Regions from separate parts of the Sodalis sp. RH16 genome, predicted to be linked through region 1. Evidence: predicted binding sites of a transcription regulator. Region 1 holds the regulator's gene; the other holds the start of a gene.
The links. The regulator LexA, encoded in region 1, represses DNA repair genes until DNA is damaged. The targets are predictions, from matches to a motif close to TNCTGTATGTACATACAGNA.

Region 1 (15,711 bases):
GATCGGTCCAGTCCAGCATGGGCGCGACGGCGAAGCGCTGGGAGGAAAATCGAGCCGCTTCCGATTGTAACCGGCCGTCGGAAGGCAATGGGGATATAGAATTATCGAGCATTTCGGACCATTTATCGTATTGGCTGTAACGGCACCCCGGCCACTCTTGAACAAGGCCCGTGGGGTAAAAATTTAAAGGGCATGATAGCATATAAAATCGCCCGGCCGCCGCCATTACCATGGCCTCGCCTTTTGCATCATGTTAACGCGTTTCATTACCCTGCCCTGCAATTTACATTCTTTCCTAAAGTCAATCTGTTGTTTTTCCCATTAGCGAATATCTGATCCAGGTAACAGAATTGGAAAATGTACTTTACAGAATAACCCATACCATCGAATATTGTCGACAATATGCAATACAACCATTGATTTGTTTACTGGGGAGCGTTTATGTCTTTACCCGATTCTCAACAGGCATCGAACACGTCCGATGAAGGCGTTACCCGCGCGCTGGCGCGCTATCTGGTGACATCCAGGTCCGGGGATTTACCGGAAAATGTCCGCGCCCATGGCATCTGTTCTTTCGTTAACTGGCTGGGGTGTGCCGTGGGAGGGAGCCGTCATCCGGCGGTGGATATCGCCTATGCTGCGCTCTCTCCTTTTGCCGGAACGGAACAGGCCGCCCTTCTGGGACGAAATACGCGCACGGATATCATAACAGCGGCATTGCTCAACGGCATCGCCTCACACGTTTTTGACTTTGACGACACCCATCTTAAAACCGTTATCCATCCCGCAGGGCCCGTGGCATCGGCCATTATGGCGCTGTCGGAATTCCGTGGCATCAGCGGTGCGGACTTTATCCATGCATTGGTGTTGGGAATAGAAACGGAATGCCGCATCGGTAACGCGGTTTATCCGGACCACTATGATATCGGCTGGCATATCACCGGCACGGCGGGGGTGTTTGGCGCCGCGGCGGCGGTAGGAAAACTGTTGGCTCTGGACGAACAGCAAATGGTATGGGCGCTGGGTCTGGCCGCCTCGCAACCCGTTGGGCTACGGGAAATGTTCGGCACCATGACCAAAAGCTTCCATCCGGGGCGGGCGGCGCAAAACGGCTTAACCGCCGCGTTGCTGGCGGCAAAGGGCTATACCAGTTCGGAACAGGGCATTGAAGCGAAACGGGGCTGGGCCAATGTCACCAGCACCCACCGCAACCTGGCGGAGATAACCTGCGGACTGGGGGAGCGGCACGAAAGCCTGCTCAATACCTTTAAGCCTTTTGCCTGCGGCATCGTAATCCACCCGGTGATTGACGGCTGTATCCAGCTACGCAGTGAATACGCTTTGCAGGCCGACGAGATTGACAGTATAGAACTGCGCGTCCATCCGCTGGTGCTGGAATTGACCGGCAAGCGCACACCCAAAACCGGTCTCGACGGTAAGTTCAGTGTCTATCATTCCGCCGCTGTGGCAGTGATTCAAGGGCGCGCGGGCGAAGCGCAATACAGTGACGCGTCGGTACGGGATGAACACACCATCGGGTTGCGCGATAGGGTCAATGCCGTCATCGATCCCTCACTGGACAGCGATGCCGCCCATATCGTTATCCGGCTTCACAACGGCCAACGCCTTGAAAAACACGTCGACCATGCTATAGGCAGCGCGGCGAAGCCAATGACCCGGCAGGATCTGAATACTAAATTTACTGACCTGGTGGCGCCGATATTGGGACAAGATCGCGCCGCCATCCTGTTGCGGGCATGCTGGGACGTCGAGTCCTGCCGCAATATGGCGGAACTGTCGGCCATGACCCAAGAGGGCGGGCGCTGAGCCGGTACTACTCTTGTACTTAGGCAATGTCGGCGAACGTATCATCAGTGATGAAATAGACGGAGGCAATGTATGTCCGCAGAACTGAGTGGACGGGTAGCGGTGGTGACGGGCGCGGCCCGCAATATTGGCCGGGCAATGGCCCTTGAGCTGGCGGCGGCGGGCGCAGCCGTCGTAGTCAACGCCAAACAATCCGCTGACGCGGCCGCCGGGGTGGTTGAGGATATAGAACGTCAGGGCGGGCAAGCATTGCTGCACCTTGCCGACATCAGCGGGCCCGAGGGTGCGCAAAGCCTGATGACGGCGGCATTACACCGCTTCGGCAAGATTGATATTCTGGTAAATAATGCCGCCATACGCCGTGAAGTCCCTTTCGCGCAGTTGGACTGGACGCAATGGCGCGAGGTACTGGCGGTGATACTTGATGGCGCTTTTCTATGCGCAAGCGCGGCCTTGCCGGCGCTGCGGCAGGCCGGTGAAGGCACCATTATCAATATCGGCGGCATGTCCGCCCATGCGGGCTCCGCCGGCCGGGCGCACGTCATGGCCGCTAAAGCCGGCCTAGTGGGATTAACTCGCGCCCTGGCCCATGATTTAGGCCCTGACGGCATCACGGTGAACTGCGTGGTGCCGGGCATGATAAATACCGCCCGCGGCGCGGCGGCGGGCAATGCGGAGCCCGCGCACCATGCCGTTCACAGCACGCTATTGGGAAGACGCGGCACTCCCAAGGACATTGCGGATTTGGTGCGTTTTTTGAGCGGACCTCACGCCCGCTACCTCACGGGACAGGTCATTCACGCCAATGGCGGCGCGTTTCTCCCTTAAGTACCGTTAAATGTACCGATAATTCTTCACAGGCGAATTTATGTCTTATACAGCAGATTCCATCCAGGTATTACGTTCGGCGACCCTTTGTGACCTCGTGCAGGAAGAAATCCTGCGGCGGATTAAAACCCGGCAACTGGTGGCCGGTATGAAACTCAACGAAATGGAGCTGGCCGAGCACCTGCAAATCAGCCGCAGTCCGGTCAGGGAAGCTTTCCGCGCCTTGGAAGAGGCCGGCCTGGTTTCACTGGAAAAAAACCGCGGCGCCTGGATCAGGGATATTTCCGAACAGGAAGCAGCCGAACTGTATGAAGTTCGCGCCGGCCTGGATGAAATCGCCGGTCGCCGCCTGGCGTCCATCGTTACCGAGGACCAATTGCAGGAATTGCATGGCGTGCTTGATCAACTGGAGGCCATTTCCCAGCATGACGATGTGAATAATTATTTTTTATTGAATATTGCCTTCCATGATCGGGTGGTGGAAATGGCCGGAAACGCCACATTACTTACGCTCTATCGCCAGGTTATCAACCGCATGCACTTAATCCGGCGTCAGGGCCTCGCGTTATCCGGCAGCTCCCAGGCGTCCCATGCCGAACACCGCATGATTCTGGCAGCGTTGGCGGCACGAGACCCGGATGCCGTTGCACACTCGATGCGTCAGCATATTCAACAAGGGTATCAGCGTGCCTGTAGTGCGCAAAACCGGGCGCTGTAGTCAGCCGTTGCCCTTTTGATCGAGCGAGATATCTTGCCGCCACCCTGCTCCGGGAGAAAAACACGTTATGAACGATCGCCAACTGGATAAGAATAGTATTGCCGAGCAGCTTGCCCATTGGATCCTGGCGCAGGATGCCGGCGACTTTCCGCAAAAAACCATCGGCACCGCGCGCTTGCTGCTGATGGATGTGATGGGTCTGTGCATTGCCGCGCGACACGAGTATTACGTAGAGTCCGCCCTGGCAACGGCTGACGGTAGCGGTTTATGTACGGCGCTGGGGCATCCTGGGGGGCTGACGGCCTATGACGCCGCCCTGGTGAACGGTACCGCAGCCCATGGTGAAGATTACGACGACACATTCGAGGGCGGCCCGGTTCACTCCGGCGCGGTGGTGGTGCCGGCGGTCATGGCGATTTGCGAGCGCGAAGGACTAGCCGGAGAAGCGCTGCTACGGGGCATTGCCGTGGGGGCTGAATTAATGTGCCGTTTGAGCCTGGTGGCGCCGAAAGCCATCCATCGGGCGGGATTTCATCCCACCGCGGCCATCGGCGCTATTGCCGCGGCGGGAGCCGTTGCGGCGGCGCTGCGGCTAGACCACGGGCAGACGACGTCGGCCTTGGGGATTGCCGGCAGCATGGCGTCAGGGATTATTGAATACCTGGCCGAAGGCACCTCCACCAAACGCATGCACGCCGGCTGGGCCGCGCAATCGGGCATTCGCGCCGCCTTGATGGCCCGGGGCGGATTAGACGGACCGCGAACCGTGCTCGAGGGGCGCCATGGTTTTTTCCAGGCCTTCGCGCCTTCGGTAACCCCTGATTTCACCCCGCTCTTATCTGACCTTAATCAGCGCTGGCTAATGCAGTCCATCGCTTTCAAGCCTTATGCATGCGGCACCATGACCCAGCCCTATATCGATTGCGCCATCGCCCTGGCGCGCCGGAACATCAATCCCGGCGATATTCGCGACATCGTTTGCCGGGTCGGGGAGGGTACAGTACATCGGCTGTGGGAGGATTTGGCGGTCAAGCATCGCCCTCCCACCGCCTACGCGGCAAAATTCAGCACGCCGTTTTGCATGGCGGTGGGCTTTTTTGACGGCCGGGCCGGACTGGGACAATTCACGCCGGCACGGATTAACGACCCGGCGGTGCTAGCGCTGGCACAAAAAATCCGCTATGAAATCGACCCGCAAAACCCCTACCCGGCCCAGTTCACCGGCCATCTGCGGGCAACGATGAGCGACGGCACCGTTTATGAGCACGTTCAGCCCTGGATGCGCGGCGGCGCACAGCAGCCGCTGTCGCCGGAAGAGCTGGCGGAAAAATTCCGGGATAACGTCCGGCACGGCGGCTGGAATGACAGCCTGTGCGAGGGGATGCTCGCCCTGTTTCAACAGATATTTACTCAAACCGATATAAGATCCCTCGAACGGGGGAGAGTCTGATATTTTTGCAACAACGCCCTGGGGAAAGCCTGATATTTCTCCAACGGGCTTTCTCCTTGCTCTTAATGACGCTTAAAGAAGGCGGATATTGAGTTGAGCAAAAAAAAGGGCATATCGGCGATGGATACCTAAAAGACAGATACAAAAATATATCGCATCTCTTCTATGCCCTATAATAATTTTTAATCAAAAAGGCATCCGTTATTGATAAATTTATTTGCCTATCAATAATCATAAGCATCACGCTGTCGAGTAGCAATGTTGATTTTTAACTGATTAAAAAAAGCAATTACCGGCGTATATCTCATCCTATTCCACTATTCCCACAGCGCCTTCTCCATGGCGTGGCATCACTCCTCTTCCGGCAAATAAAGATCCCTGCCGTTTGCCGCCGGCCTTTGGCATGAAATCCAGCGGCGGCAATACCCTGCCAAGCGTTTTAAACGACCGGAGGTGCGCCGTGCGCAAACCGCGGTTTGGCAGCGAAGTATTAACATTCAATAGCTTTTTTTTGAAAAAAAACTCATTTTGTACCAAATAACTTATATTACGTCCCAATGGCTTCGATGGCGATTTACAAACTGGTCATAATCCTCTATCACATGGATTTAAGGCGTCGCCGTCTTCATTACTGAGTGAAAGGTTGAAGTATGATTATTTACAGCGTGCTTATCGCTTTTATGCTGCTGATTACCATAATCAGCCTGGCTCTGCATTTCAGGGAAAACAGAAAGAGAAAAATCATATTCAACCGAACAAGCAGCCGGTAAACAAATACCGAAGGCACTGTTTTCGTCTTCAAAGGGAATTTATAGAACGAACTAACGCATCCTTCCCCTATCAATAACCATAACTGTAGATATCGCGATTATTATGACAGTGTTTATTCTTGATCCATGCACATACACCAGATATGCGCTGAAAAGCTCTCTTGGCGCAAATGGTGTTAAAGGAAGTATTCGAACACTGGACAGTTTGTCAACATTGAGAAAAAAATGCGAAACAGCATCTCCTTCCATTATTTTTATCAATCAGAATTATTTTCAATATCAGCACAATAATGAGGAGCTCAAGACCGTCATAGAACAGCATCCGGCGACGCTCTTTTTTATCTTTATCGGTAATGAAAGCATAAAATTCTATGATTTTATCCCAATCAAAAAGAATGTCATTATCACTTCAAAATTTATCAAAATCAGCACTATCAATATGATTATCCGTTATTATCTCGATGTCAGAACATGGCTGGATGATAATAACAAACTTGGATTTTCCCCACTGCGCTTTAGTAAAACGGAAGCTGAAGTCCTCACAATGTGGATGTCCGGCTACGATACGTTACATATCTGTTCACATTTGCATATCAAAGAAAAAACCCTTTCCTCCCATAAGATAAATATCAAGAGAAAAACCAGGGCAAGCAACAAACAGGTTATCTATCACCTGATTACCATCGCCAATAGCGTTACGGAAGGCATCAACAGCCACCCTCCCCGGGAAATAAATATGTCGCCACGCCTGACAGCATAAAAGCTCTTCTCTGCCCTGTTTTGCTGACCGTTAGCCGGGAATGCTATAGCCTCGCTCGGCTTACATCCCTAGATTCGGTATTTTATCGTCATCATGATAAGATGATGGATAGATAAGCTACGGGGGTTCCCTATGAAAAGCATGACTAGTTCGCAATTGCTCAGTCAAGCTGAACAATTGTGTGAACAACGGAATGTACGCCTGACGCCGCAGCGGCTCGAAGTATTGCGCCTGATGACGCAGCAGGAGGGGGCAATTAGCGCCTACGATCTGCTTGATCTGTTAAGGGCCTCAGAACCCCAGGCTAAACCGCCGACTATATATCGCGCACTGGATTTTCTCATGGAGCAGGGATTTATACATCGCGTCGAGTCAACCAACAGCTTTGTCTTGTGCCATCATTTTGAAGAGCCTAGCCATACCTCGGCTTTTTTTATCTGCGATCGCTGCGGCCAGGTCACGGAGCAATCCACCGAGGGGATTGAGGAGATTCTACAACGCATGGCCCGGTCAGCGGGTTTTGCCATGCGGCATAACGTGGTGGAAGCCCATGGTTTTTGCCTCAAGTGTTCCGAAGTGCAATCCTGCGATCGGCTGCATAATTGCGGACACGACCATAGCATTGGGATCAAAAAGAGGTAATAGTTAAACAGGTAGGCATTAAAATTTTTAGTAGATTAGTTTAAGGATGTGATTAGGCAGGTGGTACATCCTTGTACCTTTGGGTAGGAACATTAATCTGATTATTCCGGGTAACCAACGTAATAGCGGGCTACCACGTTACATCGCTACCAGCGATATTTATTCTGGGTTTCCCAGTTCGAAACTTCCTTTTCTGCTGCTTCTTTGCCGTAACCATAACGTTCTTGAATTTTACCGATTAACTGGTCACGCTTCCCTTCAACAACGGTCAAATCATCATCGGTGAGTTTGCCCCATTGTTCTTTCATTTTACCCTTGAATTGCTTCCAGTTGCCGCTTGCTTGGTCAGTATTCATTGTAAAACTCCTTCGCTATCGTTTGGTGAGGAATTTTAATCATTAACCTTTTGCAGCGGTTAATGAATAATCGGATTCGTTAAAGAAAACGTCTGACATCGTTAATCTATAAGCTAACCCTATGAGATTAAGTATAGCAGTGCGTTTGGCGAAAGGTTTATTTGGCAGAGGATTTGACGTCATATGGACGGTAATTCCCGCGTTTTTTACCATAAGGCGATATAAAACAGCAGGTAGCGGAGGAAATTAGAGTGACGATAAATGTAACAAAATATGTATAAACTTCACTTGTGCTTTGACGCGGATAGCTGGCGGGAACAGCGATTAATGACGGCAAGTATTGAAGAAAGCGAGGCAAGAAAAGATGCAAAAAGGTTATTGAACGGAACAAAACGACGCGCCACAGCTCCCCCAATAAATCTGCGGCCGCCGAAGCTGATAAAGGACGCCGAAAACCAAACCGGGGGAGAATACGCTACCTAGAGTCACCAACAGATCAAAGCGGGTCCAGACAAAGGCTCAGATCCAATTGCCGTTGCGAATGACACCTACCGCCAATCCTTCGATAGTGAGCTCCTGCTGGCGTAAATCCACCACGATGGGGGAGAAATCACTGTTTTCAGGTAACAGCTCAACGATATTGCCTTGTCTTCTCAGGCGTTTTACCGTCACTTCATCGTTAATCCGCGCGACAATCACCTGGCCATTACGGGCATCCTGCGTTTTGTGCACCGCCAGCAAATCACCATCCATGATGCCGATGTCTTTCATTGACATGCCGCTGACGCGCAGCAAAAAGTCCGCATGGGGTTTGAACAAATCAGGATCGACTTTGTAATGGCTTTCGATATGCTGCTCCGCCAGCAATGGCTCGCCCGCCGCCACGCGGCCAATCAGAGGCAAACCGCTTTCTTCCTCAATGAGTAAACGGATCCCGCGGGAAGCGCCGGAGACAATCTCAATCGCCCCTTTTCGCGCCAGCGCCTTAAGGTGCTCCTCGGCGGCATTGGGTGAGCGAAACCCCAGCTGTTGGGCGATCTCCGCGCGTGTCGGCGGCATGCCGGTTTGCGATATATGATCGCGGATAAGGTCAAAAACCTCTTGTTGTCTGGCGGTTAACGCTTTCATTCCGTCCCCTGTTTGTTTATACAGTCTTCATGTGAGTATATACAGGTCGAGCCCAATTGAAAACCTCATGTGTGGCAAAACGTAATAAAAACGGCTGAATTTAACAACGGTTAAAAGAAGCCATCATCGAAATAGTCGCCACAGCAAGGTTATCCAGACCCAGGCCGCCAATATGATGGCCAGCGCAACCGCAGCCGACCCGAGATCCTTTGCCCGTCCCGAGAGGGGGTGCAGCTCTGGCCCGATGCGGTCCACCACCGCTTCTATGGCGCTGTTTATCGTTTCCATCACCAATACCAGCCACACCGAGCCAATCAATAAAATACGCGAAATAGCGTCGGATTCGAGATAATATGCAAGTACGATGGCAAGGATGGCTATTACCGCTTCCTGCCGAAAAGCCGCTTCATGACGCCAGGCCGCTGATAATCCTTTTAATGAATATCCCATGGCGTTATAGATACGTTTAAGTCCACTGATTTGGTTTGCCATACATTTGCGCGCTTGAGGAAAATTGCGCCCATATTACCGGTTCTTTGCGTTCTCATCACCACAGATCTGTTGCGCAGTTTCTGGTATTCTTGTGCCGCAATGCTAACAAGAGGCTTCACACAGATATGTCAGGTTGGCGTAACATTTATTATGCGTTATTGGATTTGCCAATAAAATTGCTGGTGAGAAGTAAGGTAATCCCCGCGAATCCACGGGAAGAAACCGGTCTGGATCCCATGCGGGCCATGATGTACGTGTTACCTTATAATTCCAAAGCGGATTTGCTTACCCTGCGCGGGCAGTGCTTAAAGCTCCAACTGCCGGATCCGCTGATTCCCCTGGAAATTGACGGGGTAACGCTGCCGCGTTATGTCTTTATTAACGATGGTCCGCGGGTTTTCTCCTACTTCACCGAGAAGCCGGAATCCGTCAAGTTATTCCACAATTACCTGGACTTACACCGTAACAATCCCCAGCTCGATGTACAAATGGTGCCGGTTTCCGTGATGTTCGGACGCGCCCCGGGCCGTGAAGCACAGCCCAACCAACCGGCTCCGCAGCTGCGGCTGCTGAACGGTTTTCAAAAATTCATCGCCATTCTCTGGCTGGGGCGTGACAGTTTTGTCCGCTTTTCCAATCCGCTGTCGATGCGGTACATGGCAACGGAACACGGTACGGATAAGACCATCGCGCAAAAGCTCGCCCGGGTCGCCCGGATACATTTTGCCCGCCAGCGCCTGGTGGCGGTTGGGCCGCGTTTGCCGGTACGCCAGGATCTTTTTAACAAGCTGCTGGCGTCCAAGGCCATTGAAAAAGCCATTGAAGATGAAGCCCGCAGCAAAAAAATCTCCACCGATAAGGCGCAGCAAACCGCCATCCAGCTGATGGAGGAAATTGCGGCGGACTTTTCTTATGAGGCCATACGTTTATCGGATCGGGTATTGAGCTGGACCTGGAATCGCCTGTATCAAGGTCTGCACGTACGCAATGCCGATCGGGTCCGGCAACTGGCCGAAGACGGTCACGAAATCGTCTACGTGCCCTGCCACCGCAGCCACATGGATTATCTGTTGCTGTCCTATGTACTTTATCACCAGGGATTGGTGCCCCCGCATATCGCCGCCGGCATTAACCTGAACTTTTGGCCGGCGGGCCCGATTTTCCGGCGCCTGGGGGCATTTTTTATCCGCCGCACGTTCAAGGGCAATAAACTCTACTCCACCATATTCCGTGAATACCTTGGGGAACTTTTCACCCGCGGCTACTCGGTGGAATATTTTATGGAGGGCGGGCGTTCCCGTACCGGACGCCTGCTGGAGCCCAAGACCGGCACGCTGACCATGACCATCCAGGCCATGCTGCGGGGAGGTAACCGGCCCATCACCCTGGTGCCGATTTATGTCGGCTATGAACATGTCATGGAGGTGGCCACCTACGCCAAGGAATTGCGCGGCGCCACCAAGGAAAAAGAGGGATTTTTGCAGATGGTGCGCGGGTTGCGTAAATTGCGTAATCTGGGCCAAGGTTATGTCAACTTCGGCGAGCCTTTGTCACTGAGCGCCTATCTGAGCCAGAACGTGCCGCAGTGGCGTGATTCCATCGATCCTATCGAAGCCCAGCGTCCCGGCTGGCTGGCGCCGGTGGTGGATGACATCGCCGGCAAAATCATGGTGCGCATCAATAACGCCGCCGCGGCGAATGCCATTAATCTTTGTTCCACGGTACTGCTGGCTTCACGCCAGCGTTCGTTAACCCGGGAACAATTGCTGCACCAACTGAACTGCTATCTGGAACTGATGCGCAACGTTCCCTACGCAGCGGATGTGACCATTCCGGACACCACGGCGGAAGGCTTGCTGGAGCATGCTCTGGCGATGAATAAATTCAGCGTTGAGCAGGACACCATCGGCGACATCATCTATTTGACGCGAGAACAAGCGGTGCTGATGACCTACTACCGGAATAACATCCAGCATTTATTTATCCTGCCGTCGCTGGTGGCCAGCATCATTCTCGGCCATCCCGGTATAGACCGAGAGACGCTATTACGCCATAGCTATCTGCTTTACCCGCTGCTCAAAGCAGAACTGTTTATGCACTATGAAACGGCGGAGATCGGCCCGGTTATCGATGCGCTGATTGAAGAGCTGCTCCGGCAGGGATTGATTATCGAGGAGGCGCGGCAACTCCTGCTCAACCCGGTGCGCGCCCAAACTCTGCAGCTCTTGGCCGCAGGAATAAGGGAAACCCTGCAGCGTTATGCCATTACGTTCTCCTTATTGCGGTTTAACCCTCAAATCAATCGAGGCACGCTGGAGAAAGAGAGCCGGATCATGGCCCAGCGGCTCTCGGTCTTGCACGGTATCAATGCGCCTGAGTTTTTCGATAAGGCGGTGTTTTCCACACTGGTGGCCACGCTGCGCGAAGAGAACTACATCAGCGACAGCGGCGATGCCATTAGCGGAAAGGTGCTTGAAATGAGCGAGATACTCAGCGAGTTGATGACGCCGGAAGTGCATTTGACCATAGAAAGCGCCAGCCTGCTGGTTGCCGCCCCCGGACTGCAACCCCTGCCGTCACCGGCGGAGTAGAATAAGCAGTATATCCCTGGCGGCTTGGCGGAAAGCCGTCAGGGCCGGGCTGTGCGATGTTGTCTGTCGGCTGCAATGCTGGCTGTCGACATAGTTCCGTGAGCTGTGGGCTGCGGATGATTATTTCATCGCCTCGACAAGCAGGCTCAGCGCGATGCCGAGAAAGATCACCATGCCCACCAGGTTATTATTCAAAAAGGCTTTGAAGCACGCCGGCCGTTCACGTCCGGCGATGAGCTTTTGCTGATAAACGAACAGTCCCCCCGCCAGCGCCAATGCGATAAAGAAAATGCCGTTCAATCCCGACCGCCATCCCAGCAAAACCAATAACAGCAGGGTAGCCGCTTGCAATATACCGATGATAAGCCTGTCATAGCGGCCGAACAGGATAGCGGTTGATTTAACGCCGATGCGGATATCATCATCCCTGTCCACCATGGCATATTGGGTGTCATAGGCCACGGTCCACAGCACGTTCGCGGCGAACAGCAGCCAGCATGAAATCGGTAAGGACTCACTAACCGCGGCATACCCCATCGGAATTGACCATCCGAAGGCCGCGCCCAATACCAGCTGCGGTAAATGGGTTATCCGCTTCATAAACGGGTAAACCCATGCCAGGACCAATCCGGCCACCGATAGGGCAATGGTCATGGAATTTAATGTCAGCACCAGGCCGAAGGACGCGGTGACCAGTGACAAGAACAGGACCTTTGCTTCTTTTTCGCTGATGTGGCCGCTGGGCAGAGGGCGCGACGCGGTACGCTTAACATGGCCGTCAATTTTGCGATCGGCGAAATCATTCACCACGCACCCGGCGGCACGCATTAAAAATACCCCGAGGATAAAAACCAGCAGAATGCCGACATCGGGAGTGCCCCGTCCGGCCAGCCACAGAGCCCATAACGTCGGCCAAAGCAACAACAGAGAACCAATGGGTTTATCAATGCGCATCAACCGGCACCAGGCCTGCCATTTGCCCATTGTGGCGCTGTGTTCCACTTTTCTCTCCTTCACTTCATCAAAACGCCGCCGCTGTTAACGATACAGAGGGGCATCCGGTAAAAACAGTTCGGTTAGCAATAAGGGCTTTCCATGCGGACGCAGGCAAGAGCGACGCGCCCATAAATTCCCCGCCCGACCCAACTGGATGTAGTCACGGGTCGGCATCCCGTCGCGGAACAGCCATCGCCCAAGCGGCATATCCCCCAGGGTTTTGAGCGCGCACGCCGGTCCTTCCAGCACCGCGGCGGGAATAACCATACGGCCCGCCAGCCATGGATTGCCGTCGCCGTACAGCACCACCTCACGCAGCCAGTAGCGCTCGCTGGCGGGCAACAAGGCAATATCGTCGCCCGCTTCGCCGGCGAAGACATACCCCTCCCTGGCCCGCTGTACGCTTACCTGCCGGCAATGGCGTTCCAGGCGCCGGGTCATGGAATCGCACTCCAGCAGCCAATCTCTTTTAGTCGGATCAGGCTGTGGTGACTGTGGGGTTAACCATTGGATGGACGCCAGCAATGAGATATAGAGATTATCCGTCAACCGTTCCCCATCGTTTGAAAATAAGCGGGTGACATTATTGTAGCCCAGAACGCCGGCTTAATGACCCGCCTGCGGCGGGAGAATTATCTGCTGGGGGTTTCCCCTCGCCAATATCGCCCGCGGCGGGCGTCAAGTCAATAAAATGGCCTCCGGGAGGAGGCCATGGCAGCGCAGTAACCGATGTCGGTAACTCATCAGTTCAGTGCGGGAGAACGCTCGTCGGTTAAACCGTACAGGTAGAATTTGCGTCCGACCATCTGTCCGCCGTCGCGGGTCAGCGGTATCCAGTTCAGCTGGGCACGGGTCCGGTTCGGTGTTACGGTCAGCAGATCCAGCGGTATCGACAGATAGAATCCCTTGGTGAAAGAGCCTTCGCCGTATTCTTCTTTGGAAACGTTGGTGAACGTGGCGAAAGCACCGGCGGTTATGCCGCTGTCAAAGCGCCGCGACACATCGAACGTCACGCCTTTGTCCTTGGCCAGGTAACGCCCTACGCTGGCTTTAACCAGCACCCCGTTCATAAAGCTGGGCTGCCAGTAGCCGGTCAGGTTACCGGTGGCGACGCTGTAGTCGGCGAACTGCATCATATCGTTCCAGTCGCGCTGCTTGACGTAGTTACCGTCCACGCCCACCGCCCAGTTGGCGTCCAGCGGACGGTACAGCACTTCGCCGCCGACGCCGCCGTACATCATTTCCAGATAGCCGCCGTATAACTGGCCATACCAGCCGTCGCCAAGACCGGAGATGTAGGCGGTCTGCAGATTGCTGATATAGACATCGTTACCGACATATTCACGAATGCGGGTGCGAACCCGCGGCAAATGGGAGTCACTGGGAGGATTGGTAAAATTGAATTTATTGTAATTATTGATAATATTACCAAACACGCTGCCGGAGGTAACCCAATGATTGGTCATCCAATAATTGGCCGTACCCTCCACGCCCAGCTGATACATGTAGAACGACTCGGGGCCGCCCACCGACTGGTTAAGTACCGGCGACCAGCCCAGCTCCAGGCGGCTGCGGTCGATATAATAGCCCTGTTCGGCACGCTCCGGAACATCCGGTTCGGTCCGGCGCTGTATCAGCGGCTGCTCATGCCCCAGCGGATAACCGCTCAAGGTATTCTGCAAACTCTTCACGTCGGTCTCGGTGGTCACCATCGGCATATGCAGCCGGGTCTCAGTCACTTTAAGGGTATTGATATTGGCCGGCAGGTTATTCACCAGGATGCGGTTGGCGCGATCCACGCCCTCCGTACCATCCCGGTATTTATCCTGTTGACCGGTCATGTACATGGTATTGCCCTTGACCTGGATATGCGGCGCGGTGTAACCCGCATTGCTGTTCAGATCCTCCAACTGCTGCGCTGCCACCTGATGCTGCAGCATATCGGACTGTTCATTGGGCTGGTAGGCCGGTTTTTCACTGTCCAGGTGCTTCTGGGTCAAGTCGTTGAAATTGGTGCGCAGGGTCACACCGAACATCAGGGTATTGCCGCGTTCATAGCTGAGATTGACATCCGCCCAGTCGGCGACCCGATAAATCGCGCCGACATTCACCGGCGTATTCTGTTTCAGATCGCCGGCAAAATCGTCCTGGTAATTGTTGCCTTCATACTCCAGCTTCAGGCGCAGGGGCTGCCACGGCGTCTGGTACTCGACGCCGCCGAATATCGCCGAGGGGCCGTGGAAAAAATCGCCGGTATTAAACGAACCGGCTGTATTATTGCTGTTGTCGCGGTGGCAGAACTTGTCTGATGCCTCGCAGAAGGGGTTTTTAACGTTACCCCGTGTACCCAGGTATCCCCAGCCAAGGCCGACGGAGAAGTCAAAAGGTCCCCAGGCCTTGCTGGCGGCCACAAACTCGCTGTCAAACAGGCCGGTACCGCCGAAATCGCGGATGCCCACAGAGACTTCAGGCAGGTAATACCCCTCTTCCCATAGGCGCAGCTTGAAATCGATGCCCTTGTCTTTATAGGTTTGACCGCCGCTGAAATTCGGATCATTACTGTACAGGCGGGTACGGACGTCGGTGTAGCGCACGGTGGATTCCAGCCAGGGGAACAGCTGGATATTGGCCGACCAGAAACGATACTGATTATTGTCACGGTAGTTAAGGCTGAATTCCCCGTCCCGGGCCATGCGCGCGGTAGGGGTTTGCAGCAGGCCCACGCCGCCCATATCCATCTGCGACGGACCCAAAGGCTCGGTATAAGGGGCAGCCTGGCAAGCGGAGGCCACTGACAAAGCGATGAGGCTGAATAGATATTTTTTTTTCATCAGTCAGGGATCCGGTGAGTCAACAAGGAAACAATTTGTTCATTTAAGCCCTGATAAGCACTGGGTAATGACCAGGAAGAAAAGCCGACGAAAATAATGCTGCCCGGCGCCGCTTCGTTATGGCGGCGATTCCAGTAGGCTACCGGGACCTGGCGGTACTTTCCGTCGGGCTGGATAAGCCAGGCATAGCTTTTTTCGGCGCCGCTTAAACGATCATGGCTATCAAGATAATCGGACACATCGCTGCCCACCTGATAAGGCTGCGAGCCGGCGGGCGTTACCGCGCCGAACACATGAACGCTGGTGGGCCGCGCCAGGGCAT
Region 2 (15,711 bases), 1.4 Mb from region 1:
GGACGGTAAATTGCCCCGGGGACGAAGCTGTCGAAAAGATGGAGGCCGCCGTGCCAATGGCCCTGCGATTTGAGCAGCCAAAAGGCATCGCCCTGGGTGCCCTGCAGGGCCGACATAAATTCGCTTGCCGATGAATACCCATCCGTGGGCAGTACCGTTTTCATCCTGAATGACCTCGTGAAAATGCACAGGTTATCCGCGCACCCTTCCCGTCATTGATTCAAGGACAAATGGCACCGGACAGCGCCCAGCTTATCCGCACGATAGTCTCAATATCTTAAACCGCGGCATATCCCAGGGGATTTGCCGCCGCATTCCGGCACCAGGAGATGTTCCAATCCTTAGCAGGCAGGGATCATGCCGCCGTCTACGCGCAGTACGGATCCGGTGATGTAGGAAGCCTGCCGGCTGGCGAGAAACGCCACCGCCGAGCCATACTCTTCCGGCTCGCCGTAACGGCCCGCCGGAATCGTCGCCAGGCTATTGGCCTTTACCTGCTGCTGACTGATATTCTCGCGTCCGGCGCGGGCGGCATCCAGCTGGCTGACACGGGCGGTGGCGATACGGCCCGGGACAATAACGTTGGCGGTAATGCCCTCGCGAGCCACTTCACCGGCCAGGGTTTTTGACCAGCCGATCAGCGCCATCCGCAGGCTGTTGGATATCGCCAGATTGGCAATAGGCGCCACGACGCCGGAAGACGTGCTGGTCACAATCCGGCCCCATCCCGCCTGGCGCATATCCGGCAGCACTTTATCGGTCAGTTGAATCAGCGACGCCACCATGGCGTTAAACTGCTCCTGCCAGACCCGCGGCTCGACGCCGCTGGCTTTGCCGGGGGGCGGTCCGCCGGAATTGTTCACCAGAATACCGATGGGGCCGAGATCCCGGCGGATCTCCGCCAGCACGCCGTCAAACGTCTCCGGCCGGGCCAGATCCAGGATATAGCGCCGCGCCCGACCGCCGGCCTGCTCAATAAGCGCTACGGTTTCCTCTATGGTGGCCGCCGTGCGGCCGGTTACCGCCACGGCAGCCCCCTCAGCCGCCAGCGCCAGCGCGATGGCGCGTCCGAGACCTCCGCCGGCCCCGGTAACCAGCGCCACTTTGTCATTTATCGCGAAATTCATATTCTTCTCTCTTTCTTGGCAAGCTAGGTATTTTTTTTACTGACTTTATCCGCCACCATGTCGTAAGCGGACTGCAGGTGATGGCGCATTTTCTCCGCCGCCTGGCGCATTTCGCCATCGCGTATCGCGTCCATAATGGACACATGCTCTTCACACCACTCCCTCACCCGCTGCCGGTTGGTATAGCTGCCGAACTCCAGCAGCCGGCGCAGACGGTTTTGCTGCTGGATAGCCTGCAGGACAAAAAAATTGCCGCTGCATTCCGCCAGCAGTTCGTGGAAACTGGCATCGGTTTCAAAGATCTGGCGGCTCTCCACCTGAGTGATATCGGGGTGGGAAATCAGGAACAGGTGTTGCAAACGCAGCCGTTTCAGGGCGCGTTTATCCGCCTTGAACCCCGGCGTCAGCAAATTGGCGGGTTCGATCATCAGTCGGAAACCATAGCCGTTGCGCAAAGCCACATCGGTGTTGAGCGTAGGCTGAAAACGCCAGCCATGGCCCTGGTTGCGTGCGATAAGGCCGTCCTCCGCCAGGCGCAGCAAAGCCCGGGACAATACTCCGCGATCGGCATCGTAGCGTTGGGCAATGTCGGTCTGGGTCAAGGATTCGGGTAAAATGCCGGCGATACGATCTTTCACCAACTGTTCGTAAAGCTCCTGATCGGTGCTGGAAGGCACGTCGATTTTAATCCGTTGCAGTTCGTCATAGGGTTTTACCAGAAAAAACCCCTGGTTGCGGCGCGCTTCCAGAATGCCCAGGCCGGTGAGTAAATTCAGACCGGCGCGCACCGGCGTGCGCGATACGCCGATGGTATCGGCCAACTGTTGTTCCCGTAAATGATGACCTGGCTCGAATCTTGCTTCACATATCAGGTCAAGGATTTGATTCGCCAACCGCCGGCTGGTAGCCGTAGAACGCTGCTCCATGGGATAAACGCCCTGATTAATGTATTTATTGACTTATAATATACAATATCGCGGCCGGCGAACAGACAAGAATAGACCTGAATACTGCCCTAATCTGGTGCGGAAAGCGCACCAAAACAGAGCAGTTAACTATCTTCATAATTGTATTAATTGACTCACAAAGAGCAATCCAATCATTTGAAAACCGGAGCCCGTTATGACCAAGAAAGCCCCATTACGCCGTTATGCCCTGATGTCATTGGTTGTCACCTGCCTGAGCGTATCGTTCTTCAGCCGGGCGGCGGAGCCTGAATGGGTAGAAAAAGGCCGCATGACCTACGGCACCGCCGCGACCTTTATGCCGTTTGAATTCACTAAAGACAATACCATCACTGGATTCGATATCGATTTGATCAATGCGCTGGCGAAGAAACTGTCTTTGACGCCCGCGCCGCTTTCTATGGAGTTCAAGGGGTTGATTCCTGCGCTGCAAGGCAAGCGCATCGATCTCATCAATTCGGCCATGTACATCAATCCCGCCCGTGCGGAGCAGGTTGATTTCGTGCCCTATCTGAAAATCGGCGGCCGGGTTGTGGTGCGTAAAGGTAATCCGGCCAAGATAACCGGACGCGACCATTCCCTGTGCGGCAAAAATGTTGCCGTCACCCTGGGGGGCATCGAAGAGAGCCAGGCGCGGGCGGATAACAAGAACTGCCTGGCCGCCGGTCTGAAGGAGATTAACGTCATGACCTTCCCCGCCGCCACCGATTCCGCTGTATCCGTCGCCCAGGGCAGGGCCGACGCCGAGTTCGTTTCCACCCCCGGCGCGGTGGCGCTGCTGAGCGAAAAAGGCGATGTATTCGAGACCACCGGTCCGGAGTTTGAATCCGACACCCATATCGGCTTTGCGGTGCGCAAAGGCGATGCCGCCATGAAGCAAACCCTGGAAACCGGCCTGAAGGCGGTGGTAGCGGACGGAACCTATAAGCAATTAATTGATAAATGGAAATTTCCCGCTTCCGTATCAATCTTTTAAAGACCCGGGGCAACGCGTTATGAGGAAAAGGTATGTCCATTGATCTTGTCTGGCAATATTTGTGTTCACCGGCATTCTTCCAGGGCGCGGTAATGACCCTGCTGCTGACTCTGTGTTCGCTGTTTTTCGGCGTCGTGATGGGACTTATTCTGGCGTTGCTGCAGGAGTCGCGTTTCAGAGCCGGCCCGGCGCTGGCCTTTGTCTATCTTTGGCTGTTTCGCGGTACGCCGGTGCTATTCCAGATAATCTTTGTCTACAACGTACTGCCGACATTCGGACTGCGCTTCTCCGCCTTTACCTGCGCGGTGCTCGCGCTATCCCTGAATGAAGGCGCCTATATGGCCGAGATTCTGCGCTCCGGCCTGCAGGCGGTGAGAAGCGGCCAGCGCACCGCCGGCATGGCGCTGGGCATGACCGGCGGCCAGATCATGCGCAAGGTGGTACTGCCGCAGGCGGCGCGCATCGTGCTGCCGCCTATGGGCAACCAGATGATCAGCATGTTGAAATCCAGCGCCCTGGTCTCGGTGATTGCGGTACAGGAACTGCTGCTGGTGGCCAACCAGACCGCCAGCGCCAGCTTCCGCTATTTTGAGGCCCTGTGCGCGGCGGGTATTTATTATCTGGTGCTCACCAGCCTGTTTATGGTGTTCCAGGCGTGGCTGGAGCGTGCGCTTGATCCGAAAAAACGCCGCAAGCCCGCGGGTTCGCTTACGGATCGGCTGATCCGCGCCGCCCGCCAGCCGGCCCCACGCTAAGGAGCCCTTATGGAACCAATAACTGTAAATCCTTTAACTACCGCTAAACCCATGCTGGAAATTATCGGCATCGACAAGTTTTTCGGCCGTAACCACATTCTTAAAAATTGCTCGATTAACGTACATAAAGGGGAAACGGTGGTGCTCATCGGGCCCTCTGGCTCGGGTAAATCCACCCTGCTGCGCTGCGTGAATCTGCTGGAGCCGGTGGACGGGGGCGCCATATTTTTCGGTAACCAGGAAATCACCGCCGCCGAGGTGGTGCCGCACCGGATCCGGCAGGAGATCGGTATGGTATTTCAAAACTATGAGCTGTTTTCTCACCTGTCGGCGGCGGAGAACATCATGCTCGCCCCGATGACGGTGTTGGGCATGAGCCGGGCCGATGCCCACGACATCGCGTTGGAACTGCTGGGCAAGGTGCGTATTCCCGATAAAGCCGATGCCTTTCCCGATGAGCTGTCCGGCGGACAGCAGCAGCGGGTGGCCATTGCCCGCGCCCTGGCGATGAAGCCCAAGCTGATGCTGTATGACGAGCCCACCTCGGCCCTGGATCCGGAAATGATCCGCGAAGTGCTGGATGTCATGACCGATCTGAGCGCCGAAGGCATGACCAGCGTGGTGGTTACCCATGAGATGGGATTCGCCAAACGGGCCGCTAACCGCATCGTGTTTATGGAGCGCGGTGAAATCATTGAAAACGCCACCGGCCGGGATTTCTTCGGTGGGGATGTCAGCGAGCGCGCCCAGCGCTTTCTCGATCAGATTTTACATTAAGAAGGGTGTCATTTTGGAGAAGACCATGATTTGCGCCGAGCCCGATATCGCTCGCATGAAACGGGATCTTGCCGCCCTGGTGGCGGTCAATACCGAAAATCCTCCCGGCCGCGAACGGGAAGCGGCGGAGCTTATCGCCGGTTTGCTGGCGGATGCCGGTTTTGATCTGAGCTACAGCGAGTATCAGCCCGGCCGCACCAACGTTATCGCCGTGCTCAACAATGGCGAGGGTCCCTGCTTTGCCTTCAATACCCACATCGATGTGGTGCCGGCCGGTGAAGGCTGGTCCACGGATCCCTTTACGCTGACGGAACGGGAGGGCCGCCTGTACGGGCGCGGCTCCTGCGACGCCAAGGGTCCGCTGGTGGCCATGCTGGAGGCGATGCGTCAGATGGCCGCCCATCGCCACAAGTGGTCCGGCACGCTGATGGGGGTATTTGTGGCTGATGAAGAGGCGGCCAGCGAAGGGGCGAAATTTTATGTCCGCAACAATCCGCCGGCCATCGACTTTGCGGTGATTGGCGAACCCACCTCCAACGCCACCTTCTCAGCCCATAAAGGCAGCCTGCGGCCCTGGGTGCGGGTGGAAGGCGTCACCGCCCACTCCGGCACGCCGGATCTGGGAGAGAATGCGATCTTCCGCGCCGGGCAGTTGCTGGGCTTGATCGAAGAGCAGCATCACACCGAGGTGAAATGCCGCTGCCATCCGCTGGTGGGATCCGCCAGCCTGACGGTTACCCGTATTCAGGGCGGCCATGCCGATAATGTCCTGCCCGGCGCCTGCGACATCCTGCTGGATCGCCGCATGGTGCCCGGCGAGGATGAAGAGGTGGTGAAACAGGAGCTGGAACACCTGCTGACGGTGGCTCGCGAACGTTTCGGCGTGCGGGCCGGCGTCTTGCGGTACCAGCCCACCACCGGCGGCGCCACCGAAACCGCCGCCGATGAAGCCATTGTTCAGGCCGGCCTGGCGGCCTGCCGTGCCCATGGCCAGTCTGAGCCGGGGCCCTTCGGTTTTCAGGGCGGCTGCGATCTGGTGCATTTTCGCAGCCTCGGCACCAAGGGCATCGTCATCGGGCCGGGCTCGCTGGCGGTAGCGCATAAACCCGACGAGTTCGTGCCGTTGGATGAATTTATCAATGCCGGCCGGATTTATCAGCAGGTGGCCTGCGCTATGCTGCCCGCGGAGAACGCCAAGTGAAAGCCGCTCTTTATCGCGCCGATCTGCACTATCGGGGACTGCAGCTGCATACCGCCTCTTCCGGCAGCATCCCCGCCCTTGAGTCGCTCTATCTGGTACTGGACGACGGCCACGGCAGGGGCGTCGGGGAAGTCAGGCTGAATATCGCCTACCTCAACGGTTTTACCGCCGAACAGGTCATGGCGGATGTGCGCCGGGCCCTCGCCGGCCAAGACTGGTCGTTGCCCGCCGCCACGCTGCTGGAGCATTCGGAATCGACGCTATCCCCTTACCTGGCGCCGACCCGCATGCTGCTGGATCTGGCGCTGCATGATATGACCGCCGCCCAGGCGGGTACCAGCGTGGCCGGACTATTAGGCGCGCCGGAGGCGTTTCCCGTGTCTTCCGCCACCAACCAAACCCTGTTCTGGAGCACGCCGGAGGTCTTTTTGCAGCAGGCCGAGGCCTATGTGGCGCGGGGCTTCACCCAGCTCAAAGTCCGCATCGCCATCGGCACGCCGGAGCAGGATATCCAGCGTCTGGCGACGCTGCGTGACCGTTTCGGCGATCGCATCCATCTGGCCGCCGATGCCAACGGCCAGTGGACGCCCGAACAAGCCGCTGAACGTCTGCGAGCCTTGGCGCCTTTCGGCCTGAGCTATGTGGAGCAGCCCATCGGGCCCCAGTGGCCGGATGAAATCCCCCGACTGGCGGAGCACAGTCCCATCCCCTGGATGCTGGATGAAAGCGTCAGCTGCGAGGCCGACGTCGACCGGGTCATTGCCCTTCAGGGCAAGGTTTGGGCCCATCTGAAGCTGGTGAAGCTCGGCGGCATCGCCCCGACGGTGCGGGCCGCCCGGCGGCTGAGGGACGCCGGCATCCCCTTTATGATTGGCCAAATGAACGAAGGCGCCGCCGCCACCGCCGCGGCGCTTCAGGTGGCTTACCTCACCCAGCCCCGCTTTGCCGAACTCTATGGCGCCGACGGCATTATTGACGATCCGGTCAGCGGGGTGATCTACGGCCGGGGCCAGGTCAGCTGTTCTTATTCCACCGGTCTGGGTATTCATTTTGATGCGGGCCGGGCTGTGTTTATTCAGGAGTTTAACTAATGCAAAACGTGGGTAATATTGTCCAGGGCAGTCAATCCGCTTTCGCCCCGGAAGAGTACCGTGGCCGGGTACAGCGGGCGCGCCGGCTGCTGACCGATGCCGGTCTGGACCTGATGATCATCACCGGACCGGAGAATATTTTCTATCTCACCGGCCAGCAGACGCCGGGGTATTACACTTTCCAGGCCATGGTCCTGCCGGTTGACGGCGAGCCGGTGTTTGTTATCCGGCAGCTGGAATATTTCAATTTTATCTCCAATACCTTTATCAGCGACGCCGCCATCTACCAGGACGGGGATAATCCGGTGAATTTCCTGCTGGAGGTGCTGCGCGGACGGGGATGGCTCGATAGCCGCATCGGTATCGATAAACGGGGCTGGTTCCTGCCCATCAGCGTCTATGAGGCCTTGCAGGAAAAACTGGGGGTTATCCATGACGCGGCGGGCATCGTCGAACAGCTGCGGGCGGTGAAGTCGCCGGCGGAAATCGAAAAAATGGCGCTGGCCGCGCGCTATGTAGATGCCGGCATGAAAGCGGGCCGCGATGCCATTGCCGCCGGCGCCACCGAGAACGACCTGGTGGCCGCCATGATGGGACAGGCCATCGCCGCCGGCTCGGAATATGTCGGCATGGAACCGCTGGTCTCCACCGGACCGCGCAGCGGCGTGCCGCACGGTACCTGGCGCCGCCGCCGCATCGCCGCGGGGGATGCGGTATTTCTGGAAATGTCCGCCACCCACGATCGCTATCATGCCGCGCTGATGCGTTCCGCCTGGCTGGGCACCCCGCCCGCCGTCGCGCTGGATATGGAGAAGACCTGCCAGGAAGCCTTGCAGGCCGCCCTGGACGCCATCCGTCCCGGCGCCACCTGCGAAACCCCGCATATCGCCTGCCAGCGGGTGATTGACCGCGCCGGCTATACCGAAAACTTCAAAAAACGCACCGGCTATTCCATCGGCATCGCCTTTGCGCCGGACTGGGGCGAAGGGGCGATCCTGAGCCTCTATAGCGGCATCACCACCGAACTGCGGCCGGGCATGACGTTCCATATCCCGCCGGCGCTGCGGGTTTACGGGGAATTTACCGTCGGCGTCAGCGAAACCATTGTCGTCACCGAAACCGGCTACCGGGTACTGGGTTCAACCGAGCGTCCGCTCTATCAGTTAGGGTCATAATCGCCGGGGGTGGCCTGCCACCCCCATTTTATCAAAGGAAATTGCAATGAAAGATTTGGTCGAAAGCCGCGAACGCCTGAAGGGCATTTTTAATATTACCGTTACGCCCTTCACCGCCGACGGCGAGATTGATTTTGACGGACTCTGCCGCAACGTGGAGCGCGTCATTACCCTGGGGTATGACGGCATTCTTATCGGCGGCACTTATGGGGAATTCCCTACGCTCACGGTGGCCGAACGGGCCGCTATCTTCCGCCGGGTGATGGATGCGGTGAATGACCGGGTACCGGTCATGCTGTGCAGCGCCGGTTCCGATCCCCGGGCGGTGAAGGAGCTGACGGCCCTGGCGGGGGAGCTCGGCGGCCTGCCGATGGTGACGCCGCCGTTTGTTTCAGAGGTCACCGACGAGCAGATCGTCAGCTTTTTCAAACAGATGGCACCCTTATCCCGCACCGGCATCCTGGTGTATAACGCGCCGGGCATCGGCATCACCCTGGCGCCGGCCCTGCTGGAACAGCTGGCGGACATTCCGCAGGTGGTGGGGATCAAACAGGGCGACCTGAATCCCACCGTTATCGACCAGTTGGCTAATCGCCTGTCGGGACGCCTGCGGCTGTTTTGCGCCTCTGATCTGGCCTTCCTGGGGCCGATGATGTGCGGATTCGACGGCATCAGCAGTACCAACAGCGGCGCGCTGCCGGAGCTTATCCTGGCGGCCTATCGGGCGCTGGAACGGGGAGATGCCCATACCGCGCGGGATTTGCATCGTCTGTGGTACGGCTACCGGGGTCTGGCGCGCCGTTTCGGCCAGCCGCAATTGGTCAAGGCCGCCATGAACCTGCGCGGTTTCGACGGCGGCCATGTGCGTTCGCCGCTGATAGACGTGGCCGAACCGGTGATAGCCCAGCTTCAGGAAGAATTAACCAGGCTGGCGGCGGACAGCCGCGGCGGCGTGGTTCTGAAAAACTGAAATCGCGGGCGGGCATATGCCATGTCCGCCCGCGAGGCATGGCGCCTGGAGCGCGGTGCGGCGCCGGCAGAAACGGGCGGATATATCAACGCCCCGACAAGGCGGCCTGTTTCAGCCAGGCCATGATCAGCGGGTGTGCCGCCGCCGGGGCGGAGGTCAGTTCGGGATGTCCCTGTACGCCGAGATAAAATGGATGGTCGGCCAGTTCGATGCCGTCGGCGATGGCGCCGGCGCTATCGGTGGCGCTCACCGTCAGGCCGCAGCGGGGAAGCATCTCCAGCAGATCGGGATTGAGCTGATAGCGGTGGTTATAGCGCAGCCGGTTGTCTGTCGCCAGGATGGACGCCAGCCGGCTGCCGGTACGCAGCCGCATGTCATGCTCCCCGGAGCGATGCACGCCATAGCGGTTCGGATCCCGCAGCGGCACAAAGGTTTTCACCGGCGCGTCCGGGTCGGCTTCCTGCAGGTTGGCCCGCCGTAATGCCGGCAGCTGTTGCAGGGCGGCGGTGGCCATGGTCTGCATGCCCAGGCATAACCCGAGGGTGGGTATGCCCTGTTGCAGGGCATAACGCGCCACCGCCAGCTGTCCGGACACATTGCCCATATCCGCGCCGCCGGGCAGCAGTATCCCCGCCACCGTTGCCGGCAGCAGGCCATCATCCGGCGACAGCGTTTTGGGCGGGACGAACAGCACGTCAAGGGTAATGCCCAGTGCGTCGGCGGCATCCCCCAGGGCCGCCAGGGTGGCGGGATAGGCGGCGGCCTGATCCTGCCTTGCGCCGATAAGGGCGATGCGGAGTTTTCCCGCGCCGCGGATGGAATGCGGCGGCGAGGACGGTGGCGGCGTGGCATGCCAGCGGCCGAAGGTATCGGGTCGCCATTCGCCCTCGATGGCCGCGCCGCCGGAGCGGTCTTCCAGGATCAGGCGGCCCCGGCGGTTCACCGTATGCCAGAGACGGTACGGGACGCCGCCCTGCTCAAGCAACGGGATCAGAACGGATAAAGCGTCCCGCTGCGATGGTCCGATGGGCACCACGCAATCCTCCCGTGCCGCCCGCCGCGCGCAGGCGGCGGGGGTTAAGGCGGCGCCGGGCGAGCGGCCGGTCATGCGTTCAAGCCAGAGCAGCCCGCTGGTCACCAGCCCGCCGTGACGCAGCACATGCTGGCAGGCATCGGGAAATCGTCCGGTGTCGTAGTCCGCCGCCAGATGCAGCAGGGGGAGCTGGCGCTGCGCCGCCACGATCGCCGCCATCAGGCCGTACAGCGCGGGTTCCGGCGTGTCGTGCACCACCAGTAGGGTCGTCATGGATAGGTTCCTTTAGGGAATCAACAAAGGAAAGGCCGGTTCGGCCATGTTAATGTAAATTGAACTATATGTGTCAAATAATACAATTTTCTTATCCCACTTTGAAGAGGCATCCATGTCAGCAGAACTTATCGCCCGGCGTATGAAGCGCGTACGTCCCTCCCCCACCGCCGTGATTTCCGATATCGTGCGCGCCATGCAGCAAAACGGCATCGACATTATCAACCTGGGTGAGGGTGAGCTGGACTTCGATACTCCCCAATCTATCAAACAGGCGGGTATCGATGCTATCGAACGCGGCGACACCAAATACACCGCTGTTTCCGGTACCGAGGCGCTGAAACGGGCCATTATCGGCAAATTCCAACGTGAAAACGGGCTGGTCTTCCAGCCGGAAGAGATCATTGCCGGATGCGGCGCCAAGCAACTGATTTTTAATGCCTTCCTGGCAACAATCTCACCGGGCGATGAGGTTATCGTGCCGGCGCCTTACTGGGTTTCCTACCCGGACATGGTGGCCCTGGCCGAAGGCGAGCCCCGTATTGTCCCCTGCAGCGAGCAGTCGGGCTGGAAATTGCAGGTCGCCGACCTGGCCGCCGCCATCACCCCCCGTACCCGTTGGCTGATATTGAATTCCCCCAATAATCCCACCGGCGCGGTGTATTCCCGCGAAGAGCTGCAAGCCCTGGCTAAGGTGCTGCTGGATTCTCCCCAGGTGATGATCCTGTCCGACGATATTTACGAACATATGCGCCACGATGCCGAGCCCTTTGTCACCCTGGCGCAAATCGAACCCCGCCTGCGAGACAGAACGCTGACGGTGAACGGCCTGTCGAAGGGCTACTCCATGACCGGCTGGCGTATCGGCTATGCCGGCGGCCCCGCCTGGCTTATCTCGGCCATGCAGATATTGCAATCCCAAAGTACCTCCAACCCCAGCTCCATCTCCCAGGCGGCGGCGGTTGAGGCGCTGACGACACCGGCCGTTTTCCATGCCGACTGGCTGCGGCGGCTGGCGGCCCGGCGCGCCGTGGTCATGTCGATGATTGCCGAGGTGCCGGGACTCGGCGCCGAATTGCCGCCGGGGGCATTTTACGTGTTTGCCAACTGCCGGGGGATGCTGGGCAAACGTACGCCGCAAGGGAAGACAATAGACAGCGACAGCGATTTCGCCGCCTATCTGGTGGAGAATGCCCATGTGGCCACGCTGCAAGGGTCGGCCTTCGGCGCATCGCCCTATATCCGCATCGCCTATGCCATTGACGATGATCGCCTGCATGAAGCCTGCGCGCGCATCAAAAACGCCTGCCTGGCATTACAGTAGTAAAGTCCGGGTGCTTTTGCCCAGGGGATTAAAGGCAAGATCGCTGCGCTCTGGGTGAAATATAACAATACCGGCGGAACCGCCGCCGGCATATTTAATATAGGTTGGCTAATAATCAATGCCAAAATAACATCGCTTTTGATAAATAACTATACGAAACTAATGATTAGCATAGCTAATTAATTACCGTTAAACCTTTTGCTCATTCCCAATGATATTCTTATTTTTGATCTTTATATTAATCATAGAGCTAATTAACTTCCCGCCGAATCTCCTCAATCCCTGTCTTTTCAAACAAAACAATTTATTTATACTGGACACATAAACAGTATAAATGAGTTGAAAGAATGAAGATTATCGCAGACTTTTCCGGCGCCCATGCCATGCTGCCGGTGCTATCGCTCCCCTTGTTTGCCGATCAATGCCGGGCGGGCTTTCCTTCTCCGGCGCAGGACTATGTGGAAAAAACGCTCGACCTGAACGAGTATTGCATCCGCCATCCCAGCGCCACCTATTTTGTCCGCGCCAGCGGCGAATCGATGATTGAAGCCGGTATCGGCGACGGCGATTTATTGGTGGTGGATCGCGGTGAAACCGCCGGTCATGGCGATATCGTCATTGCCGCCGTCGATGGCGAATTCACCGTCAAACGGCTGTGCCTTAAGCCGCGCCTGGCGCTGCAACCGATGAATCCGGCCTTTCCGACGCTCTATCCCCAGCCGGATGCCTTGGAAATCTTCGGCGTGGTGCTGTACGCCATCCACAATACCCGGAACTAGCCATGTTTGCCCTGGCGGACGTGAACAGCTTCTACGCCTCCTGCGAAACGGTATTCCGGCCGGATCTGCAAGGGTTGCCGGTGGTGGTGCTGAGCAACAATGACGGCTGCGTCATTGCCCGTTCCCGAGAAGCCAAACAGCTTGGCATAAAAATGGGCCTGCCTTATTTTCAGCTGGGGGAATTGCTGCGCAAGCACCGTATCGCGATTTTCTCGTCCAACTATGCGCTGTATGCCGATATGTCGGCCCGGGTCATGTCTATTCTGGAAGCCATGGCGCCGCGCACCGAAATCTACTCCATTGACGAAGCCTGGATGGACGTTAGCGGCATCGAAGCCAGCATGCCCTACACGGAATTCGGCCATCGGGTGCGAACCAGGGTCCGGCAAGACACCGGCCTGACGGTAGGGGTAGGCATCGCCCGCACCAAAACCCTGGCTAAGCTGTGCAATCACGCGGCCAAACAGTGGCCGGCCACCGGCGGGGTAGTGGCTCTCAACGACCCGGCGCGCCTGCGCAAACTGATGTCGCTGGTGCCGGTGGAGGAGGTTTGGGGCGTGGGCCGCCGCATCTCCCGCCGGCTCAATGCCGTGGGGATTCATAACGCCTTGCAGCTGGCGGAATCGAATATTTCGTTTATCCGCAAGACTTTCAGCGTGGTATTGGAACGCACGGTGCGGGAACTGCAGGGAGAATCCTGTATCGCCCTTGAGGAGCAAACGCCGGTAAAGCAACAAATTGTCTGCAGCCGCTCGTTCGGCGGTCGCGTCACTGCCTTGGCCGATATGCGGCAGGCGGTTTGCCGCTATGCGGAGCGGGCGGCGGAAAAATTACGCCAGGAACAACAATACTGCCGGCAGATAGCCGTGTTTGTCCGCTCCTCGCCCTATGCCGTCAATGAACCTTATTATGCCAACGGCGCCAGCGAAAACCTGCTGACCGCCACCCAGGACACGCGGGATATAGTCGCCGCCGCCATGCGCGGGCTGGAACGGATCTGGAAAGAGGGACCGCGCTATGCCAAGGCCGGGGTAATGCTGAATGATTTTTCCCCGACCCGCCAGGCGCAACTGCATTTATTCGACGCCTGTCCCCCCCGGCGCGCCAGTATGGAGCTGATGGCGGTGCTGGATAAAATCAACCACACCGGCATCGGCCGGGTCTGGTTCGCCGGTCAAGGCATTGCCCCCTCATGGGCGATGCGCCGGGATATGTTATCCCCCGCCTATACCACCCGCTGGGGGGAATTACCCACAGCCAGGCTTTGCTGATGTTCGGATTCGCCATGGCGGCCACCGAATGAATGCCCATAAAACATTTCACAAACGCCGCTCGTCAATCCGGCGTTCATTATTCGGCGGTGCGTTATCTGGTAGTATTTTCCCGCGATGTGTCAATAACACTTTTACTCAACGGAGAAGAGCTCGTCATGCCGATAAGCGCAGTGGGTCACAGAAAGAATGTAGGTACATTTGAAAATAAATTTCTAAAATATAATACTAATATTATCCAGGAACAGATTATTAGCATAGCCCGTTCACAACAGGAGAAAGTACCGGTCAAACCGGGTGGAATAGCTGTTCTCTATACCCTTTCCGCTATTTTACCCCATATTAAAATGGTCGTGAATTCGTCGGCGGAGCCCCGCGGGGGTATCGTCATGTATAATGGCACGGCGCAGAACACCCCCAGCCATAACGGTAAAGCACAGATTATGGCGGCTGCCGCCAGGAACACAAACTATCCTAAGGCTGAATCTAGACCGGCTCCGATTCAAAATCATAGGATTCCCAACATTATTTCCGAGAATACAAATATAAAAAGCAATTTATATCAACATATGGGAAAAACCGCCTCTGAATTTTTTTATCAGTGCATGCAAAAGCTTGATGCGCTGGTAACCCAATATGACCCGCTCAGATTTCCCACGGCCGACGCAACGCCTGTGGGCACTGGTTATTTATCTCAAAACGGGGCCTACTGGGATCAGAATAATCATATCTATGTCATAAAGAGTGAATTGACAAAGAAAAAATTTATTGAATCGTTACTCAATTTCCTTGTCGTTAGCGGACAATTAACGGACTCAGGCGCAGAAAAACTTGAAACCTATGTAAAAGAAAACACCTCCGGCATTCCTTTTTTTCTCACGCCCGTAATGAAATTCGAGAATGAGTCATCAAGAGCGAAAAGGATCTCTGAGGCGGATAGAAACCGGTATATCGGCGAACATATTCGAGAACATTGCGCTTATGAAGCAGACGTGCTTAATACTAAAGGCGAAAATGAAGGAAAAGCCTTTATGTTCTGGGCTGGACGGTTAGAAAATCCTCTTCGAATGATATATGACAATACCGATGAAAGCCCATCCCCTTTAACACTGCAAGTAACAAGCGGGCTGAATTTCTTCTCTGACATTTTGACTCTAGGCTTAAAACCCCTCATTGGAAATCTTATTGCCAATTATCTTAGAAGAGAATACTACCTATCGCAAGGAGACGAGATATGCGCAGAAAGACAGCGCCATCTGATCATAGCTGAACTCGCTACTGGTATTAATGTCGAGGGATTTGCGTTCAGACATCGGGGAAAAGCGCCAATCCTAAAACCGCGAGAAATAATGCATTCGGTTCCCCTGTCCGAGCGGGCAGCCTACTCGCTGCGCAACCCTGCTACCGGGGTCCAAGAGGAACTGCTGATAAAAATAGTAGATAACAAAAAAACAGCGAGCGCGACCCACGATGGCAAAGACAACATTTACCTGAAACCGACGGATCAAAATGAGTTTATGACTTATCATTCTCATCCCGCCAAGCCGGACTTACCGGAAAGGAGAGTCATCTTTGATGAAGAGAAATCAACCTGGCGATATGCCGATAGCGTTGATGCCGCCGAGCTCAATGTACAATTCAGTAAAGGCAAGTCGTTTATTCACTTGCAAGGAGAGAAACATGAATTACGTATGAATCGTCACCGACAATATGAAGCCGTTGTTCATAAGACATCCGGTACCAAGGAATATCTTCCTGTCTATAGGGAACCGTTGTCACGTGAATGGCATTTAGAAGAACACAACGGGCATTCTGTATTCAATACCAGACAGAAGAAAATTATTAATGATTTTAATATTCCAATCGGCAAACCCGTCAAGTACATCGCGGAACAGAACGGCAATCAAAAGAGGTATGGCGCCGGAATAATATACCGGGTGGAAGACACCGATGCTTATTCAAACGATATATTATATAAAGCCATTGAGATGAAT

Region 2: the regulator LexA is predicted to act here: its motif matches at 11,979-11,998, upstream of umuD (translesion error-prone DNA polymerase V autoproteolytic subunit).

What each region holds. Positions count from the first base shown of each region.
Region 1 covers NZ_CP178737.1:1,371,386-1,387,096, forward strand. Annotated here, with positions in the region: gene dusA (tRNA dihydrouridine(20/20a) synthase DusA) at 1-112, opposite strand, end outside; gene ACL2XJ_RS06255 (MmgE/PrpD family protein) at 442-1,827, shown strand; gene ACL2XJ_RS06260 (SDR family NAD(P)-dependent oxidoreductase) at 1,900-2,655, shown strand; gene ACL2XJ_RS06265 (FCD domain-containing protein) at 2,696-3,373, shown strand; gene ACL2XJ_RS06270 (MmgE/PrpD family protein) at 3,441-4,823, shown strand; gene rcsA (transcriptional regulator RcsA) at 5,697-6,353, shown strand; gene zur (zinc uptake transcriptional repressor Zur) at 6,486-6,995, shown strand; gene ACL2XJ_RS06285 (CsbD family protein) at 7,142-7,351, opposite strand; gene lexA (transcriptional repressor LexA) at 7,871-8,479, opposite strand; gene ACL2XJ_RS06295 (diacylglycerol kinase) at 8,603-8,971, opposite strand; gene plsB (glycerol-3-phosphate 1-O-acyltransferase PlsB) at 9,097-11,562, shown strand; gene ubiA (4-hydroxybenzoate octaprenyltransferase) at 11,683-12,546, opposite strand; gene ubiC (chorismate lyase) at 12,601-13,107, opposite strand; gene ACL2XJ_RS06315 (YjbH domain-containing protein) at 13,302-15,389, opposite strand; gene ACL2XJ_RS06320 (capsule biosynthesis GfcC family protein) at 15,389-15,711, opposite strand, start outside.
Region 2 covers NZ_CP178737.1:2,725,712-2,741,422, reverse strand. Annotated here, with positions in the region: gene ACL2XJ_RS12640 (hypothetical protein) at 1-164, opposite strand, end outside; gene ACL2XJ_RS12635 (SDR family oxidoreductase) at 342-1,127, opposite strand; gene ACL2XJ_RS12630 (GntR family transcriptional regulator) at 1,151-2,053, opposite strand; gene ACL2XJ_RS12625 (ABC transporter substrate-binding protein) at 2,250-3,068, shown strand; gene ACL2XJ_RS12620 (amino acid ABC transporter permease) at 3,101-3,823, shown strand; gene ACL2XJ_RS12615 (amino acid ABC transporter ATP-binding protein) at 3,833-4,600, shown strand; gene ACL2XJ_RS12610 (M20 family metallopeptidase) at 4,626-5,801, shown strand; gene ACL2XJ_RS12605 (mandelate racemase/muconate lactonizing enzyme family protein) at 5,798-6,892, shown strand; gene ACL2XJ_RS12600 (M24 family metallopeptidase) at 6,892-8,067, shown strand; gene ACL2XJ_RS12595 (dihydrodipicolinate synthase family protein) at 8,114-9,037, shown strand; gene ACL2XJ_RS12590 (glutamine amidotransferase-related protein) at 9,123-10,343, opposite strand; gene ACL2XJ_RS12585 (pyridoxal phosphate-dependent aminotransferase) at 10,459-11,667, shown strand; gene umuD (translesion error-prone DNA polymerase V autoproteolytic subunit) at 12,015-12,446, shown strand; gene umuC (translesion error-prone DNA polymerase V subunit UmuC) at 12,449-13,717, shown strand; gene ACL2XJ_RS12570 (hypothetical protein) at 13,750-15,711, shown strand, end outside.